Linked DNA regions of Hoeflea algicola. The protein of the gene in region 1 interacts with the protein of each later gene in a pairwise test. Links are inferred from orthologs where the notes say so. Each region holds a gene or a part of one and is shown on either strand. Other genes may lie near its edges.

What was found.
Region 2: the proteins of leuS (region 1) and ligA interact in binary tests that used the Escherichia coli proteins (3 or more experiments, as listed by UniProt). The link is inferred for Hoeflea algicola from one-to-one orthologs.

The regions. Positions count from the first base shown.
Region 1 is NZ_JAOVZR010000001.1:3,126,191-3,133,647, reverse strand. The notes cover bases 2,189-5,418. They hold leuS (leucine--tRNA ligase), read right to left. Parts: upstream 5,020-5,418; coding sequence 2,389-5,019; downstream 2,189-2,388. Other genes in these bases: OEG84_RS15360 (YggS family pyridoxal phosphate-dependent enzyme), read left to right, coding at 5,271-5,418; lptE (LPS assembly lipoprotein LptE), read right to left, coding at 2,189-2,402. In the rest of the region: OEG84_RS15380 (ParB/RepB/Spo0J family partition protein), read left to right, coding at 1-728; holA (DNA polymerase III subunit delta), read right to left, coding at 745-1,773; more of lptE, read right to left, coding at 1,899-2,188; more of OEG84_RS15360, read left to right, coding at 5,419-5,930; OEG84_RS25380 (AMP-binding enzyme), read left to right, coding at 7,399-7,457.
Region 2 is NZ_JAOVZR010000001.1:1,828,081-1,835,269, forward strand. Bases 1,843-4,804 are described here. They hold ligA (NAD-dependent DNA ligase LigA), read right to left. Parts: upstream 4,396-4,804; coding sequence 2,290-4,395; downstream 1,843-2,289. Other genes in these bases: OEG84_RS09020 (GGDEF domain-containing protein), read left to right, coding at 1,843-2,226; OEG84_RS09030 (hypothetical protein), read left to right, coding at 4,550-4,804. In the rest of the region: OEG84_RS09015 (hypothetical protein), read right to left, coding at 1-531; more of OEG84_RS09020, read left to right, coding at 913-1,842; more of OEG84_RS09030, read left to right, coding at 4,805-5,185; DNA repair protein RecN, read right to left, coding at 5,240-6,913; OEG84_RS09040 (outer membrane protein assembly factor BamD), read right to left, coding at 6,925-7,189. UniProt on the Escherichia coli protein: DNA ligase that catalyzes the formation of phosphodiester linkages between 5'-phosphoryl and 3'-hydroxyl groups in double-stranded DNA using NAD as a coenzyme and as the energy source for the reaction.

The DNA.
Region 1 (7,457 bases):
TCGATGCGTCCGATCTCGAAGATCTGTCGCGTTCAATCCGCCAACACGGCGTGGTTCAGCCGGTGGTGGTGCGCACTTCTGATGGCGACCGCTACGAAATCATCGCTGGTGAGCGCCGCTGGCGGGCCTCGCAGATGGCGGGTTTGGTGGAAATCCCTGTCATTGTCCGCGATGTCGATGATCGCACCGCGCTGGAAATCGCCATTGTCGAGAACGTGCAGAGGGCCGATCTTAATGCTCTGGAGGAAGCCCAGGGTTATGAGCAGCTGATTGCCCAATACGACTATACCCAGAATGATCTCGGTGAGGTGATCGGCAAAAGCCGCAGCCATGTTGCCAACTCGCTCAGGCTGTTGAAATTGCCCGAACCGGTGCGCACCATGCTTGCTGAGGGCGCATTGTCGGCTGGCCATGCGCGAGCCATTGTTTCCACCTCTGACCCGGTGGCGCTGGCCAAGCGCATCATTGATGGCGGCTTGTCCGTTCGCGATGCGGAACGGTTGGCGCAGAAGGATGCCGAACAGGCAAACCGGCCTGAGGGGACGGTAGCCAAGCCGGTGGATGCGAAAGACCCTGACACATTGGCTCTGGAAAGAAGCCTGTCGGATGTGCTTGGCCTCAAGGTGCAGCTTGCCCACAAGGGACAGGGCGGACAGCTTCGCATCGATTACAAATCGCTTGAACAGCTTGATGAGTTGTGTCGGCTACTTGGTGAAACAAACCATTAGAATCAACAGCTTATAGCTACCGGCTGAGCAGGCAGGTTCGCAATAGCGCCTGCCGTGCGATCGATGCTTCCAGTTGTGGGCGTTGCCGGGTGGCAAGCACCGCCTCGGACAGGCGTCGCATTTCGGCATTGATGGCGCCCAGGCGCCAATGCCTCAGTGCGCGCTCGACCACCGGTTTGCGCTTGAAATGGATACCGCGCCCACGTTCGGCCAGTACCTGGGCGGGTTGGCGCGACTGGTTTTCCACCATCGAACGCATGGCATCGAGTTGTTCGAACTGGGCAATGCAGCCTCGCAGAACCAGAAAAATGGATGTCTTGGACGCAAGAATGCGCAACAGTGCGGCCTCCAACCGGACAGGATCGCCAGCGAATACGGCATCAATGGCGTCATCGACTGATAAGGCGGCGACATCGCCGATGGCCTCGATGATGTCATCGTCGGTCACCGTGGCCGCGCCATGACAGTAGAGCGCCAGTTTACGCAGTTCGGCGCGGCTCGCCAGCCGGTCCCCGCCCAGAAGTTGGGTCAAGCGTTGCCGTGCATCGCCCTGGATAGTCAGGCCGGCGGTGCCTAGCTCTTCGTCGATCAACGCCTGAATGCCACGGGCATCATCGGCATAGCAGGGGATGGCCAGAGCGGTCTTGGCGTTCTCGACTGCCTTTCGCAGTCCGCCGCCCTTCTTGAGGTCGCCGGCCTCAATCAGCAGATGCGATGAGCCGGGTTCGGTATCGGCCACAGCGGAGAGTGCCTCGATCAGACCGCGGTCGTTGCCGGCGTTCTTGATCCATACCAACCGATCGCCTCCAAACAGGCTGATGGCACCAAACTCATCCGCCAGACGACCTGGATCACCGGACAGATCAGAGGCTTCGAGCCTGAGAACCGCGAAATCATCCTTGAGATCCACGCCGGTCTTGGCGGCGACCTCGGCGGCACGCTCGGAAACCATGCCGCGGTCCGGGCCATAGACCAGCACAATCCGGTAGGGGGTGCCCTGACGTCGGATGAAGCCTGCAAATTCGTGGGATTTGATCTGGGCCATGCGTCGCCTGGGGATCCGGTTTAGGACTACAGCGCCAGACGCTCATTCAAATTCGCGAAAATCGCTGTATCACGTTGAAATATCGTACGGTTTCGCTCCGACGAACCAGTCGAAAACGCTACAATCTACTGTGCGAGCGCTGCCGCGACATCGGCGCGAACAAGAGCTGCAACCGAGTGTGCGGCGCGATCTTCAGCTTCTTGCCTGGCACGTGTTTGTGCAAAGCTCTGAGACGGCAGATCGAGCTGGGCGTCGGCAAACCGTGAGCCGGATTTGATGGTTTCGCTGGTGCTTGCGTCCTTGAGTACGTAGTTGGCCGTCACCGTTGTCCGCGCGGCGGAAAACTCGTTGTCGACACCACCCGGCAGAAGGCCGCTTGTGTACGCCGTAACCTTGAGATCGAGTTGATATTTGGCTGCCGTCTGTTCGCCACCAAACCCGAGCACGAGTTCGTTGCGGACTATGCGCTGAACCCGGCTTGTGGCCGGAGATACCGCCACGGACTGTTCTTGTGCGCCCGTCGTGCCATAGAGCGGACGCGCCTGGCAACCAGCCAGAAGCGCAAGTCCCAAACCCAGTACGACGAGCCCGGAGGTACGGCCCGGTCCGAAACGTTCAGATGACAACATTGACGATCCTCTGGGGTACGATGATGAGTTTGCGCGGCGGATTGCCGCCAGTTGCGGCACGGACGAAATCGAGCGCCAGAACCGCCTGCTCGACCGCAGCTTGATCGGCATCGCGGTCAATTGTCAAATCCCCACGCTTCTTGCCATTGATCTGCACCGGCAGCGTGATCTGATCGTCAGTCACCAGCGATGGATCATAGACCGGCCAGAGCGTGGTGGCTACCATGCCGTCATTGCCGATCAGGGTCCAGCATTCTTCCGCTAGATGCGGCATCATCGGCGCGATCAGTAGTATCAGATGGTCCACAGCCTGCTTGCAGGCAGATTTGAGGGCCGGGTCGGCCTTTGCGGCGGCAACGTCGGAAAGCGGCGCGGCCAGGCTATTGACGAGTTCGTATAGCCGGGCCACTGCCTTGTTGAAAGCCAGCTTTTCAAGGTCTTCGCCAACCGCCTTGACGGTCCTGTGAGCAGCGCGTGAGACGTCCAGCGCCCGGCCCGCGGTTCCCGTAGCGGCTTCGACACCCTTAAGTTCCGGCGCAGCCTCGCCAATCAGGCGCCAGATGCGCTGAACAAAGCGGTGGGCGCCCTCGACTCCGGATTCGGTCCAGATCACGTCGCGGTCGGGCGGCGAATCGGAGAGCATGAAGAACCGCGCGGTATCAGCGCCAAATCCGTCGATGATATCGTCGGGATCGACGACATTCTTTTTCGACTTGGACATCTTCTCGATCGAGCCGATCGCAAGCGACGCTCCGGTTTGGGCATGACGGGCGCTGCGTTTGCCGTCCTGTTCTTCGATCAACACATCGGCCGGCGCCACCCATTCGCCCTTGCCGCCATTTTCGGCCCGGTAGGTCTCGTGAACCACCATTCCTTGCGTGAACAGGCCGCGGAACGGTTCCTTGAGATCGACATGGCCGGTCTTGCGCATGGCGCGGGTAAAGAAGCGGGAATACAGCAGGTGCAGGATCGCGTGCTCGATGCCGCCAATATACTGGTCGACCGGCAACCAGGCGCTGGCCACAGCCGGATCAGTCGGGGTTTGGTGCCGTGGGGCGGTAAACCGGGCAAAATACCAGGATGAATCGACAAATGTGTCCATCGTGTCGGTTTCCCGCCGCGCATCCTTGCCGCATTTCGGGCAGGCGACATGACGCCAGGTCGGGTGATGGTCGAGCGGGTTGCCCGGCGCGTCGAGGGTCACATCCTCCGGCAATTCAACCGGCAGATCCGCGACAGGTACCGGAACCACGCCGCAATCATCGCAATGGATTACCGGGATAGGCGCGCCCCAGTAACGTTGACGGGAAAGTCCCCAGTCGCGCAACCTGTAGTTGGTTTTGCGCGCAGCCTGAGGTTTGCCACCGAGTTGCCGGTTTTCGAGCAGTTCCGTGACCTTCTCGAAGGCTGCTGCCGGGGTAAGCCCATTGAGATCGCGTGAATTGATCATTACGCCGTCGCCGACATAGGCTTCATCGGTAATGACGAAATTGGCGGCATCTTCGCCTGCAGGCATTACCACCGGGGTGACCGGCAAATTGTATTTACGCGCAAAATCGAGGTCTCGCTGGTCGCCTGACGGGCAGCCGAAAATGGCGCCGGTACCATAATCCATCAGCACGAAATTGGCGATGTAGACCGGTACCGTCCACTCCGGATCGAGCGGATGGATTACCCGCAAAGGCGTCTGCATTCCAACTTTTTCGGCGGTTTCAAGGGCTGCCAGCGAGGTACCGGCGTGGCGGCACTGGTCACAGAATGCTGCAATCCCGGGGTCCTTGGCTGCCAGTTCCCGTGCGAGCGGATGATCGGCGGCGATTGCCAGGAACGAGGCGCCGTAAACGGTGTCAGGACGCGTGGTGTAGACCTCGATATCGGTAGCACCACCGGCCGTTGCCGGATCTGTAATCTCCCAGCGCAGTGACAAGCCTTCGGATTTGCCGATCCAGTTTTTCTGCATCAGCCGGACCTTTTCAGGCCATTGATCGAGTTCATCGAGCGATTGCAGCAGGTCCTCGGCAAAATCGGTGATGCGGAAAAACCATTGCGTCAGTTCGCGCTGTTCAACCAGCGCGCCGGAGCGCCAGCCACGGCCGTCGATCACCTGTTCATTGGCGAGCACGGTCATGTCGACCGGGTCCCAGTTGACCTTGGAATTGCGGCGGTAGATCAACCCGGCTGCGAGGAAATCGAGAAACAGCGCCTGCTGCTGTTTGTAGTATTCAACGTCGCAGGTGGCGAATTCCCGGCTCCAGTCGAGCGACAGGCCCATCGATTTGAGCTGGCGGCGCATGGCGTCGATATTGGCATAGGTCCATTCACGCGGATGTACCTTGTTCTGAATGGCGGCGTTCTCGGCCGGCATGCCGAAGGCGTCCCAGCCCATCGGGTGAAGCACGTTGAAGCCGCGGGCGCGCTTGTAGCGGGCTACCACGTCGCCCATGGCGTAATTGCGGACATGACCCATGTGGATCCGCCCGGAGGGATAGGGAAACATCTCAAGCACATAGTATTTCGGGTCCGGACTGTCGTTGTCCGTCTCGTAAATCCGCGCCTCTTCCCAGGCCCGCTGCCAGCGGGTTTCCGCCTGTTTGGGATTGTACCGTTCAATTGCCATGTTGGATCACCAAAACCCTGTCCATTTTGGTCGCGACCTTCACCATGAAACCCGGCAAGCGTCAACCGTTGAGGGGGGTATTGATGCCCATTGAACCGGCATTGACCGCGGTCGGGTGCAAAGTTGAAGGGTAAGGATCGATTGAGCTGGCTCGGTAAGGGCGCGAAACCGGATTTTCGATCACCACATTGGCAAGTGCGGCGGGCTGGGCTAACACCTGAGAAGGACATGACCGACATGAGGAGCACAGTTTGAACGCGCAGGAAAACCTTCAACGAGTGCGGGCAGCAATCGCCGCTGCGGAAGCCGAAGCAGGCCGGGCCAGCGGTTCGGTGCGGCTGGTGGCGGTCTCCAAGACCAAATCTGCCGCCGAGATCATGCCGGTGATCGAGGCGGGTCAGCGGGTATTTGGCGAGAACCGGGTCCAGGAAGCGCAGTCGAAATGGCCGCAACTCAGGCAAGATATGACCGATCTTGAACTGCACCTGATCGGTCCGCTGCAATCCAACAAGACTGCCGAGGCGGTGGCGCTGTTTGATGTGATCCAGACTGTCGACCGGGAGAAGATTGCCCGCGAAATTGCCCGCGAAATCAACAAGCAGGGCCGAAGCCCGGAGCTTTATGTCCAGGTCAATACCGGGTCAGAGCCGCAAAAGGCAGGTATTGAGCCGGATTCAGCCGTGACCTTCATCGATCTCTGTCGGAACGAGTTGGGCCTGCAGATCAGCGGCTTGATGTGCATTCCGCCGGTCGATGAAAACCCGGGGCCGCATTTTGCACTGCTTGGCAAGATTGCCGACCAAGCCGGAATCGCGCGGCTATCAATGGGCATGTCGGATGATTTTGAGACCGCGATTGCCTTTGGGGCGACAGAAGTACGGGTGGGATCGGCGATCTTTGGCTCGCGGTAATGCGCGCAGCGTTCAACTGACCGCGCACCGATCATCCTAACGCCTTGATTTCGAATATGTGCGTCATATCGGATCAGGCTGTGAAAAAGTGAACACACAAATCGATTTGATGTAATTTCCTAGTCCAATGTCTAGTTTCCGGCTCAGCTTGGCCCGCATAGGGTGCGGCAATTGAGACAGACCGGTCTGTGGGAGGATGGTGTGATGACAAGCAGTTATCGTGAGGTTTATGCAAGCTGGCGCAAGGATCCGCAGGCGTTCTGGATGGATCAGGCCGCGGCGATCGACTGGTTTACCCGCCCGGAGACCGCGTTTGATCCGGACATGGGGCCCTATGGCGGCTGGTATCCCGATGGGGTGACCAACACCTGCTACAATTGCCTGGATCGCCACGTGGCGGCGGGGCGCGGCGAGCAGGCGGCGATCATCTATGACAGCGCGATCACCGGCGCCAAGCGAAGCATAAGCTATTCGGCGATGCTTGCCGATGTCGAGGCGTTTTCGGGCGCGCTGTCCGACAAGGGCGTTGGCAAGGGTGACCGGGTGATCATCTACATGCCGATGATTCCTGAAGCGCTGGTGGCGATGTTGGCCTGCGCGCGGCTCGGGGCCATTCACTCGGTGGTGTTTGGCGGCTTTGCCGCCTCGGAACTTGCCACCCGCGTCGAAGACTGCCAGGCAAAACTGGTGATCTCGGCCTCTTGCGGTCTCGAACCGGGGCGGATTGTCGCCTACAAGCCGTTGCTCGACGCGGCGATCGAGCAATCGGCCCACAAGCCCGAGGCAACCATCATTTTCCAGCGCGACGAACACCGTTGCGAGCTCACCGAAGGCCGGGATTTTGATTACGTGGCGTTGATGCAGGCCAATGCCGGCCGCAAGGTCACCTGCACCCCGGTTGCAGCAACCGATCCGCTGTATATTCTCTATACATCGGGCACTACCGGCCAGCCCAAGGGCGTGGTGCGCGACAATGGCGGCCATATGGCGGCGCTGTATTGGTCGATGCATGCCATGTATGGCATGAAACCGGGCGAAGTGTTCTGGGCGGCCTCCGATATCGGCTGGGTGGTCGGTCATTCCTACATCGTCTACGGGCCGCTGTTGCACGGCAACACCACGATCCTGTTCGAGGGCAAGCCGGTGGGAACGCCCGATGCCGGAACCTTCTGGCGGGTGATCGCCGAGTATGATGTCGCGGTGCTGTTTACCGCGCCGACGGCGTTCCGGGCGATCTCGCAAGGAAGATCCGCAGGGCAGCCTGATCGGCAATTACGACCTGTCGGGCTTCCGGGCGCTGTTTCTGGCTGGCGAACGCGCCGATCCCGACACGATTCAATGGGCCGAACGGGTGCTCAAGGTGCCGGTGATCGATCATTGGTGGCAAACCGAAACCGGCTGGACCATCGCCGGCAATCCGATGGGGCTGGGGCTGTTGCCGGTCAAGCACGGATCGCCGGCCGTGGCGATGCCTGGCTATGATGTCCGGGTGATCGACGATGAGGGGTACCCGGTGGCATCGGGTAC
Region 2 (7,189 bases), 1.3 Mb from region 1 along the record:
AAATCGTCCGACATTGGCGAGGTGCGGGTTCGCGCAGGACAGATTGTTCATGTTGCCGCCCTTGGCATCCTTCAGCTTGTAGCCGCTGCGGCTGCCGAACCCTTGGGCGATGACACCTGCGCCGGTGCGGATCTGAATCTCGCAGCCGCAACCGGAGGATCCGTCGGTGGCCATCCACTTGCCACCCAGGTCCTGCTCGGTGCGGACAACCTGGCTTGCCACGGTGGCGCCGATGATGCCGCCGCCGATCATGTTGCCGAGCACATTGCGCCCGACATTGCGCGCCAGGTTCTTGCCAACCGCATTTTTCGCAAAATCAGCCCCCTTTGCAGGCTTTGGCGGTGGCCCGCTTTGCAGGGCGATCGCACACATCGCCGGATTGGCAGGCGTCGCGGCAAAGGCGTTGGCAGTCGAGGCCGCCGTATCGAAGGTTTCCGGCTTGGCAGCTTCCGACTTGGCCGCGGGGGAAGGCGTTTGGCAGGCCGAAAGCAGAACGGCAAGGCCGATCAGGCCGGTGGTTTGAATTTTCATGTGCATTCCCCAATGTCTATTGCCATCCAGGGAGATGCATCGCTTCGCCGGATCTTGCCCGAGCCGAAAATTGCGCCCCATCCCTGGAAATCATCCAATGTCTGATGATGGTCCCGGCATGAGTAAGCAGCCCGACACCGCCGCATTCAATCACCTGAACGGGTGATTTGCGGCGCTGTTTCTCGGTTGGATCTCGCAAGGCGAAACAATACCGCCAGGTGCACGCACGCGGACCGGCCAAAGCGTGTGTACGCTGGCAGTTGCTGCTGATCATCGCCACCTGGTCCTCGCCATCCCCGTCGCCGCGGCGTTTTATTGCTGCGGCAAAGCGCCATCGGCAAGAAAGCCATTCTTTACAACCGGATGCTACGTTCCGCGACAATGAAGAACACTAGGCAAACAGATCACCGGGCACTCAGCCAGCGCATCTATAATGATGCGCTTAAAACAGCGATGACTGATCGCGTCATGCTTCCTGACCGGGTGCTGACGCAGGATAGCTCCTTGCCCGATGCATCGCCTGCGCTCAGCGCTCTCTACGACAGTTATTCCTGGGCGGCGCATTCGCTCAAGGCGCGCGCCTGGCTGCAGGCGGCTTTCGTCTTCAACTTTCTCCTGATGTCTTTCGACTACCTTGTCAGCCCCTCACTGTTGATGGCGACGCTGGCCATCCGCGGATTCATTGTCTCCACCATTCTGCTAGGTCTCTACTTGCTCTGGGGACGGCAGCGGGCAAGTTGGGTCCAGGGTGCGACATTGGTCGTGGTCTCGGCGACCATCATGATTGGGTCCGGTGCGCTGGGGGCGTTGGGCGGGGTCTCGCTGTTTGAACGCTATCTCACGGGGGCGCTGTTTACGGTGGCCACCGCAATCCTGTTCTTTCCTATCGAGTTTCGCTGGACGGTCGCCGGGGTTGTCGCGGCAATCATTCTCCATGCCGGCATGCTCATGACCGGTCCGGTCCCCGATCCTTGGCTGGCGCTGAGCACCAGTCTTTTTTACAGCGGTGTGATCGTTGCTTTCGCCTCGACCCGAAAGGCAACACTGAGAAGCCAGTGGAAAAGCTTCAAATCGAAAATCCGGGAACTGCGCGACCAAGAGGCACTGGCGAGCCTCAATGCCGAATTGCAGGTGATCGCCAATCTCGACCCATTAACCGGAATTCAGAACCGGCGTTCAACCCAGGAAGATATCGATCGGATCTGGAGCGACCCCTCCTATGCCAAACGGGCTATCGCCTTCCTAATGCTCGACATCGATAATTTCAAACAGCTCAATGATACTCTCGGCCACGCCGCCGGTGACGACTGCATTAAGGGGGTGGCCAACAAGATCAGCGTCGCCCTGCGCGACGGCGACATAGTCTCGCGCTACGGCGGCGAGGAATTCCTCGTGGTGCTGCCCCGCACCTCCGCAAGCGATGCTTTCGCGGTAGCCGAGCGGATTCGCAAATCCGTTGAATCGTTCCGGTTAAAGACCTCGGGAGACACCCCGGCAAGCCGGGTGACCATCAGCATCGGTTTGGCCCTGTGGGAGGGTGACCAGACACCCGAAATGCTGATCAATCGTGCCGACGAGGCGCTCTACGATGCCAAGCGCAACGGCAGGAACCAAACGGTGATCGCTCAGCATCCGCAGGATATCAGTGCCCACTCCACACAGATTCAGAGCCTCAAGACGCAGGATGTTGCCTAGGCTGAATGTCGATTATGCCTAAGGCAGGTCGCGTCACCCCGATCAGGTTTGATGTAACCTGTGTCAGCCGACCAGCTCGAACCATTCGTCCTCGGTCATGGTGCGCACACCCAGGCCTTGCGCCTTGGTGAGTTTTGAGCCGGCGCCGGGGCCGGCAACCAGGATGTCTGTCTTCTTCGACACCGAGCCTGCCACCTTGGCGCCCAGCCGTTCGGCCATCGCCTTGGCTTCATCGCGGGTCATCTTTTCGAGGCTGCCGGTGAACACCACCGTGAGGCCTGCGACGGGGGAATCCTGCGCCGGCTTTTCGGCTTCGAGAATGGTGAGTTGCTCTAGCAGTCTTTCGACCATGTCGATATTGTGCGGCTCGCCGAAGAAGCGGCCGATGGCCTCAACCACTGCGGGACCGATATCGTCGAGCGCATCCATCTCCTCGATCGCCGCTTTGTCACCCCCGGCAATGGCCAATGCCGCCTCGTGCAACGCCTCCCAGGTCCCGTAGGCGCGCGCCAGGGTCTTGGCGGTCTGCTCGCCGACATGGCGGATGCCGAGCCCGAAAATCAGCCGATCGAGCGCAATGGTCCGGCGCGCCTCGATGGCGTCGAACAGCTTTTGCGCCGATGTGTCGCCATAGCCGTCGCGGTTCTTCAGCCGTTGCAAGCCGTTGGCCTCGTCACGCGTCTTCAGCGTGAAGATGTCGGCAGGCTGGCGGATCGGCAGTGTCTTGTCGTCGTAGAAGAACTCGATCTGCTTCTCGCCCAGGCCATCAATGTCAAAGGCCTTGCGCGAGACAAAATGCTTGAGATGTTCCTTGCGCTGGAACGGGCAGGCAAACTCACCCGAACAGCGGCGAATAACGCCTTCTACACCGCCCGCGGTTTCCTCGCGAATCACCGGCGTCTTGAGATGGCAGGGACAGATGTTCGGGAATTCGAACGCCTCTGCGTCATCGGGTGAATCGACCACCCGCAAGATCTGCGGAATGACATCGCCGGCGCGCTGGATCTCGACCGTGTCATGGATTCGAACGCCGAGCCGCTCGATCTCCTCGGCATTGTGCAGCGTCGCATTGGTGACCACCACGCCGCCGACGGTGATCGGCTCAAGCCGCGCCACCGGGGTCAGCGCGCCGGTGCGGCCGACCTGGATGTCGATGGCGGTGAGTTTGGTCACGGCCTTTTCGGCCGGGAATTTATGCGCAATCGCCCAGCGCGGGCTGCGCGAGCGGAAGCCAAGCCGAGCCTGCAGGTCCAGCCGGTCGACCTTGTAGACCACCCCGTCAATATCATAGGGCAGATCGGCGCGGGCCAGCCCGATTTCGTTGTAATGGTCGATCAACCCCTTGATGCTGCCCAGCCGTTTGGTCAGCGGATTGACAGGAAAGCCCCAGGCCGCAAAGGTCTCGATCATGCCGTGCTGGGTGTCAGAAGGCATCGCCGACATGTCGCCCCAGGCATAGGCAAAAAACCTGAGCTTGCGGCTGGCCGTGATCTTGGCGTCGAGCTGACGCAATGAACCCGCCGCCGTGTTGCGCGGATTGACATAGGTCGGCTTGCCCTCGGCTTCCATGCGCTGGTTGAGCGCCAGAAAGTCCTGCTTGGCCATGTAGACCTCACCGCGCACCTCGACCACTTCCGGCGCGCCATCGGGCAATTGGTTGGGGATTTCCGAGATTGTCTTGACGTTGGCGGTGACATTTTCGCCGGTGGTGCCATCGCCACGGGTGGCGGCGGTGACCAGCTTGCCATCCTCGTAGCGGATCGACATCGACAATCCGTCAATCTTCGGCTCGGCGGTGAACGCAATCGAATTGTCCGGCAACTGCCCCAGGAAGCGGTAGACGGAATGGACAAAATCGCGCACGTCCTCGTCGGAAAACGCATTGTCGAGCGACAGCATCGGCACCTTGTGGGTGATCTTGCCAAAGCCTTCGGCTATCGCGCCGCCGACTTTCTCGGACGGGGAATCGGCGAGCTTGAGATGCGGGAATCGCGCCTCGATGGCAAGGTTGCGCTGCTTCAGCGCGTCATACTCGGCATCAGAGACCAGCGGCGCGTCATGGCCGTGATAGGCCTCGTCATGACGGGCAATTTCAGCGGCCAGCCGTTCCAGTTCGGTCTTCGCTTCCGCTTCCGACAACTCGGCTACCGGTTTTGGCTGATGGGTCATGTTGGGGCTCCGGCGATCAGCACCGTTTTAGAGAAATCCGGGCAAATGAAAAGGCCTCTATCGGGCGCGTGAACATCAATCAGCAATTAGGATTTGCAGTGTAGGCTGATGCGGCATGCGGGTCTTGGCGCCGCGATGAAGGAATGACGGACAGATGATCGTCGGCACACAATTTTTCACCGCTCCCAGGGTGACCACGGAGCGGGCGATCCTCACCAACGCATCGGCAGCGGTGACGCCCGAATCCGTTGAAGCCGGTGATGAGGCTTTAGACTCGCTGGCGCTGCTCGACAATTTCGTCGAATCGGCAGCGCTCGGCCGCAAGGCTTTTGCAGAGGACCGGCTCAAGCACCTCAAGGAGCAGATGAACACGCTGTCGCTGTTCAATCTCGCCCCGGGTTTTCTTGCCGGCCACACAGCGCGGATGGCCAAGGAGCTTGAATCCGCGGCCTCCGATTTTGCCTCCGCGTTCAAGACGCTGGCCGGGCTGGAGCAACCCGCCAATCCGGGCACAGCCACGGACGGTTCCGTGCCCACGGCCTATCTCGAGGTGATGGACGATGACGCTCCCCTCACCGCCAGAATGAGCCCCGAAGACGCGGAAACAGCCGCAAGCTTCATGAACACCGCCTATCAACTCCGGGGCGTGGTTGAATTGATCTCGGATGATGCCCGGGACAGCGCCAATATGCGGCGGAGCGCGGACAGCGCCCGCAATACCACCGACCACGTCATGACCATCATGGCGCGGCTCGAAGGGCCATCGGTTTTCAACAAGACTTTCTGGTAGGCAAATCAACAGCCACGCATGCCGGATCCCTGCCCCGTACCGGGCCAGACCTCCTCAGTCCGCCACATCCAGTAGCCGTGCGGCTGCGGCACGCGCTTCGGCGGTAACGTGCTCGCCGGCCAGCATCCGGGCGATTTCCTCGCACCGGTCATCGAGCCCCATGCTGCGCACCCGGGTGGTCACGGTTGTCGAACCTTCCTCGGATGGCCCCTTGGCAATCAGCAAATGCGTCGCAGCCCGCGCCGCTACCTGCGGTGCATGGGTGACCGAAAGCACCTGAACGCCATCAGCCAGCCGCTTGAGCCGCTTGCCGATGGCATCGGCCACCGCTCCGCCCACGCCGGTGTCGATCTCGTCAAAAACCAACGTCGGTGCCGAACCGCGATCGGCCAGCGCCACTTTCAGCGCCAGCAGGAACCGCGAAAGTTCGCCGCCTGAGGCCACCTTCATGATCGGGCCGGGCCGCGAGCCGGGGTTGGTGCGCACATGGAAAGCCACGGAATCGATTCCCGTCGGTCCGGCATTGGCAGCATCACTGCTGATCTCGACAATGAATTCGGCCCGCTCCAGCTTCAGCGCCGGCAACTCGGCCATCACCGCAGCAGTCAGCGCAGCACCCGCCGTGTGGCGGCGTTCCGACAAGACTTTGGCCGACTGCAGGAACGCGGCCTCGGTCTGCCCCACCCGGGCTTCAAGCGCCGACAGCCGTTCTTCACCGGCATCGAGATCAGCCAGATCGGCCATCATCCGCGCCGCCAATTCGGCCAGCGAATCCACGGGCACATTGTATTTGCGCGCAGCCGCCCTCAATGCAAACAGCCGCTCCTCGGTCTCTTCCAACTCGCGCGGGTTGAAATCCGCCGCCCGCTGCGCCGCCTCGACGGCGGTCTGGGCTTCAGCCAGCGCATTGAGCGCGACATCCAGCGCCGCCACCGTGTCGTTGAGAAGTTCCGGCGCCTGTTCGGCCTTGCGCTCAAGCCGCCGGAGCAAGCCACTGATCACCGGGATCGGCGACGCCTGGCCGCTGAGCACCTCATCAGCCTCGTTGATGTCACTGGCCATCTTCTCGGCCTTCATCATCCGCGAACGGCTTTCGGCGAGTTGTTCCTCTTCGCCTTCCACCGGCACCAGCTTTTCCAGCTCGTCGACCGATGAGCGCAGCCAGTCGGCCTCGCGCCGCGCCGCCTCGACCCGCGCCCGGTGGGCTTTAAGCGCCCGTTCCGCTTCGCGCCAGCTCTCATGCAGCGCACCGACTTCGGCCGCGCGCTCACTCAGGCCGCCAAAGGCATCAAGCAGCGCCCGGTGGGCATCCATGTCGATCAGGGCGCGGTCGTCATGCTGGCCGTGAATTTCCACCAGCCGTTGCCCGGCTTCGCGCATCAGCGCCACGCTGGCTGGCTGATCGTTGATGAACACCCGCGTGCGGCCATCGCCCGATTGCACCCGGCGAAACACCAGATCACCGTCATCATCAATGCCGTTGTCGCGCAAAAGCAGCCGCGCCGGATGATCCGCGCCAACATCGAACACGGCGGTAACCTGGCCCTTGTCGGCGCCATGGCGCACAAGCGAACCATCGCCGCGGCCACCGAGCGCCAGTGACAGGCTGTCAAGCAATATGGATTTGCCGGCCCCGGTCTCACCGGTGAGGACCGAGAGCCCGGCGTCAAACTCGAGATCAAGCTTCTCGATCAGGACTATATCGCGGATCGACAGCTGTACCAGCATCGCGCCCTGCTTCAGGCGCCGACGAGGCGGGACCCGGCGCGCGAAATCCAGGAGCCCTTGTTCTCGCGCGGCTCAAGACCGCCCGTGCGCAGGAGCTTGTAGGAATCGGCATACCACTGGCTGTCGGGATAGTTGTGGCCAAGCACGGCCGCAGCTGTCTGCGCCTCGCTTTCGAGCCCCATCGCGTAATAGGTCTCGACCAGCCGCGCCAGCGCCTCCTCGATCTGTCTGGTGTTGGGATACTGCTCGACCACCAGCCGGAACCGGTTGGCGGCG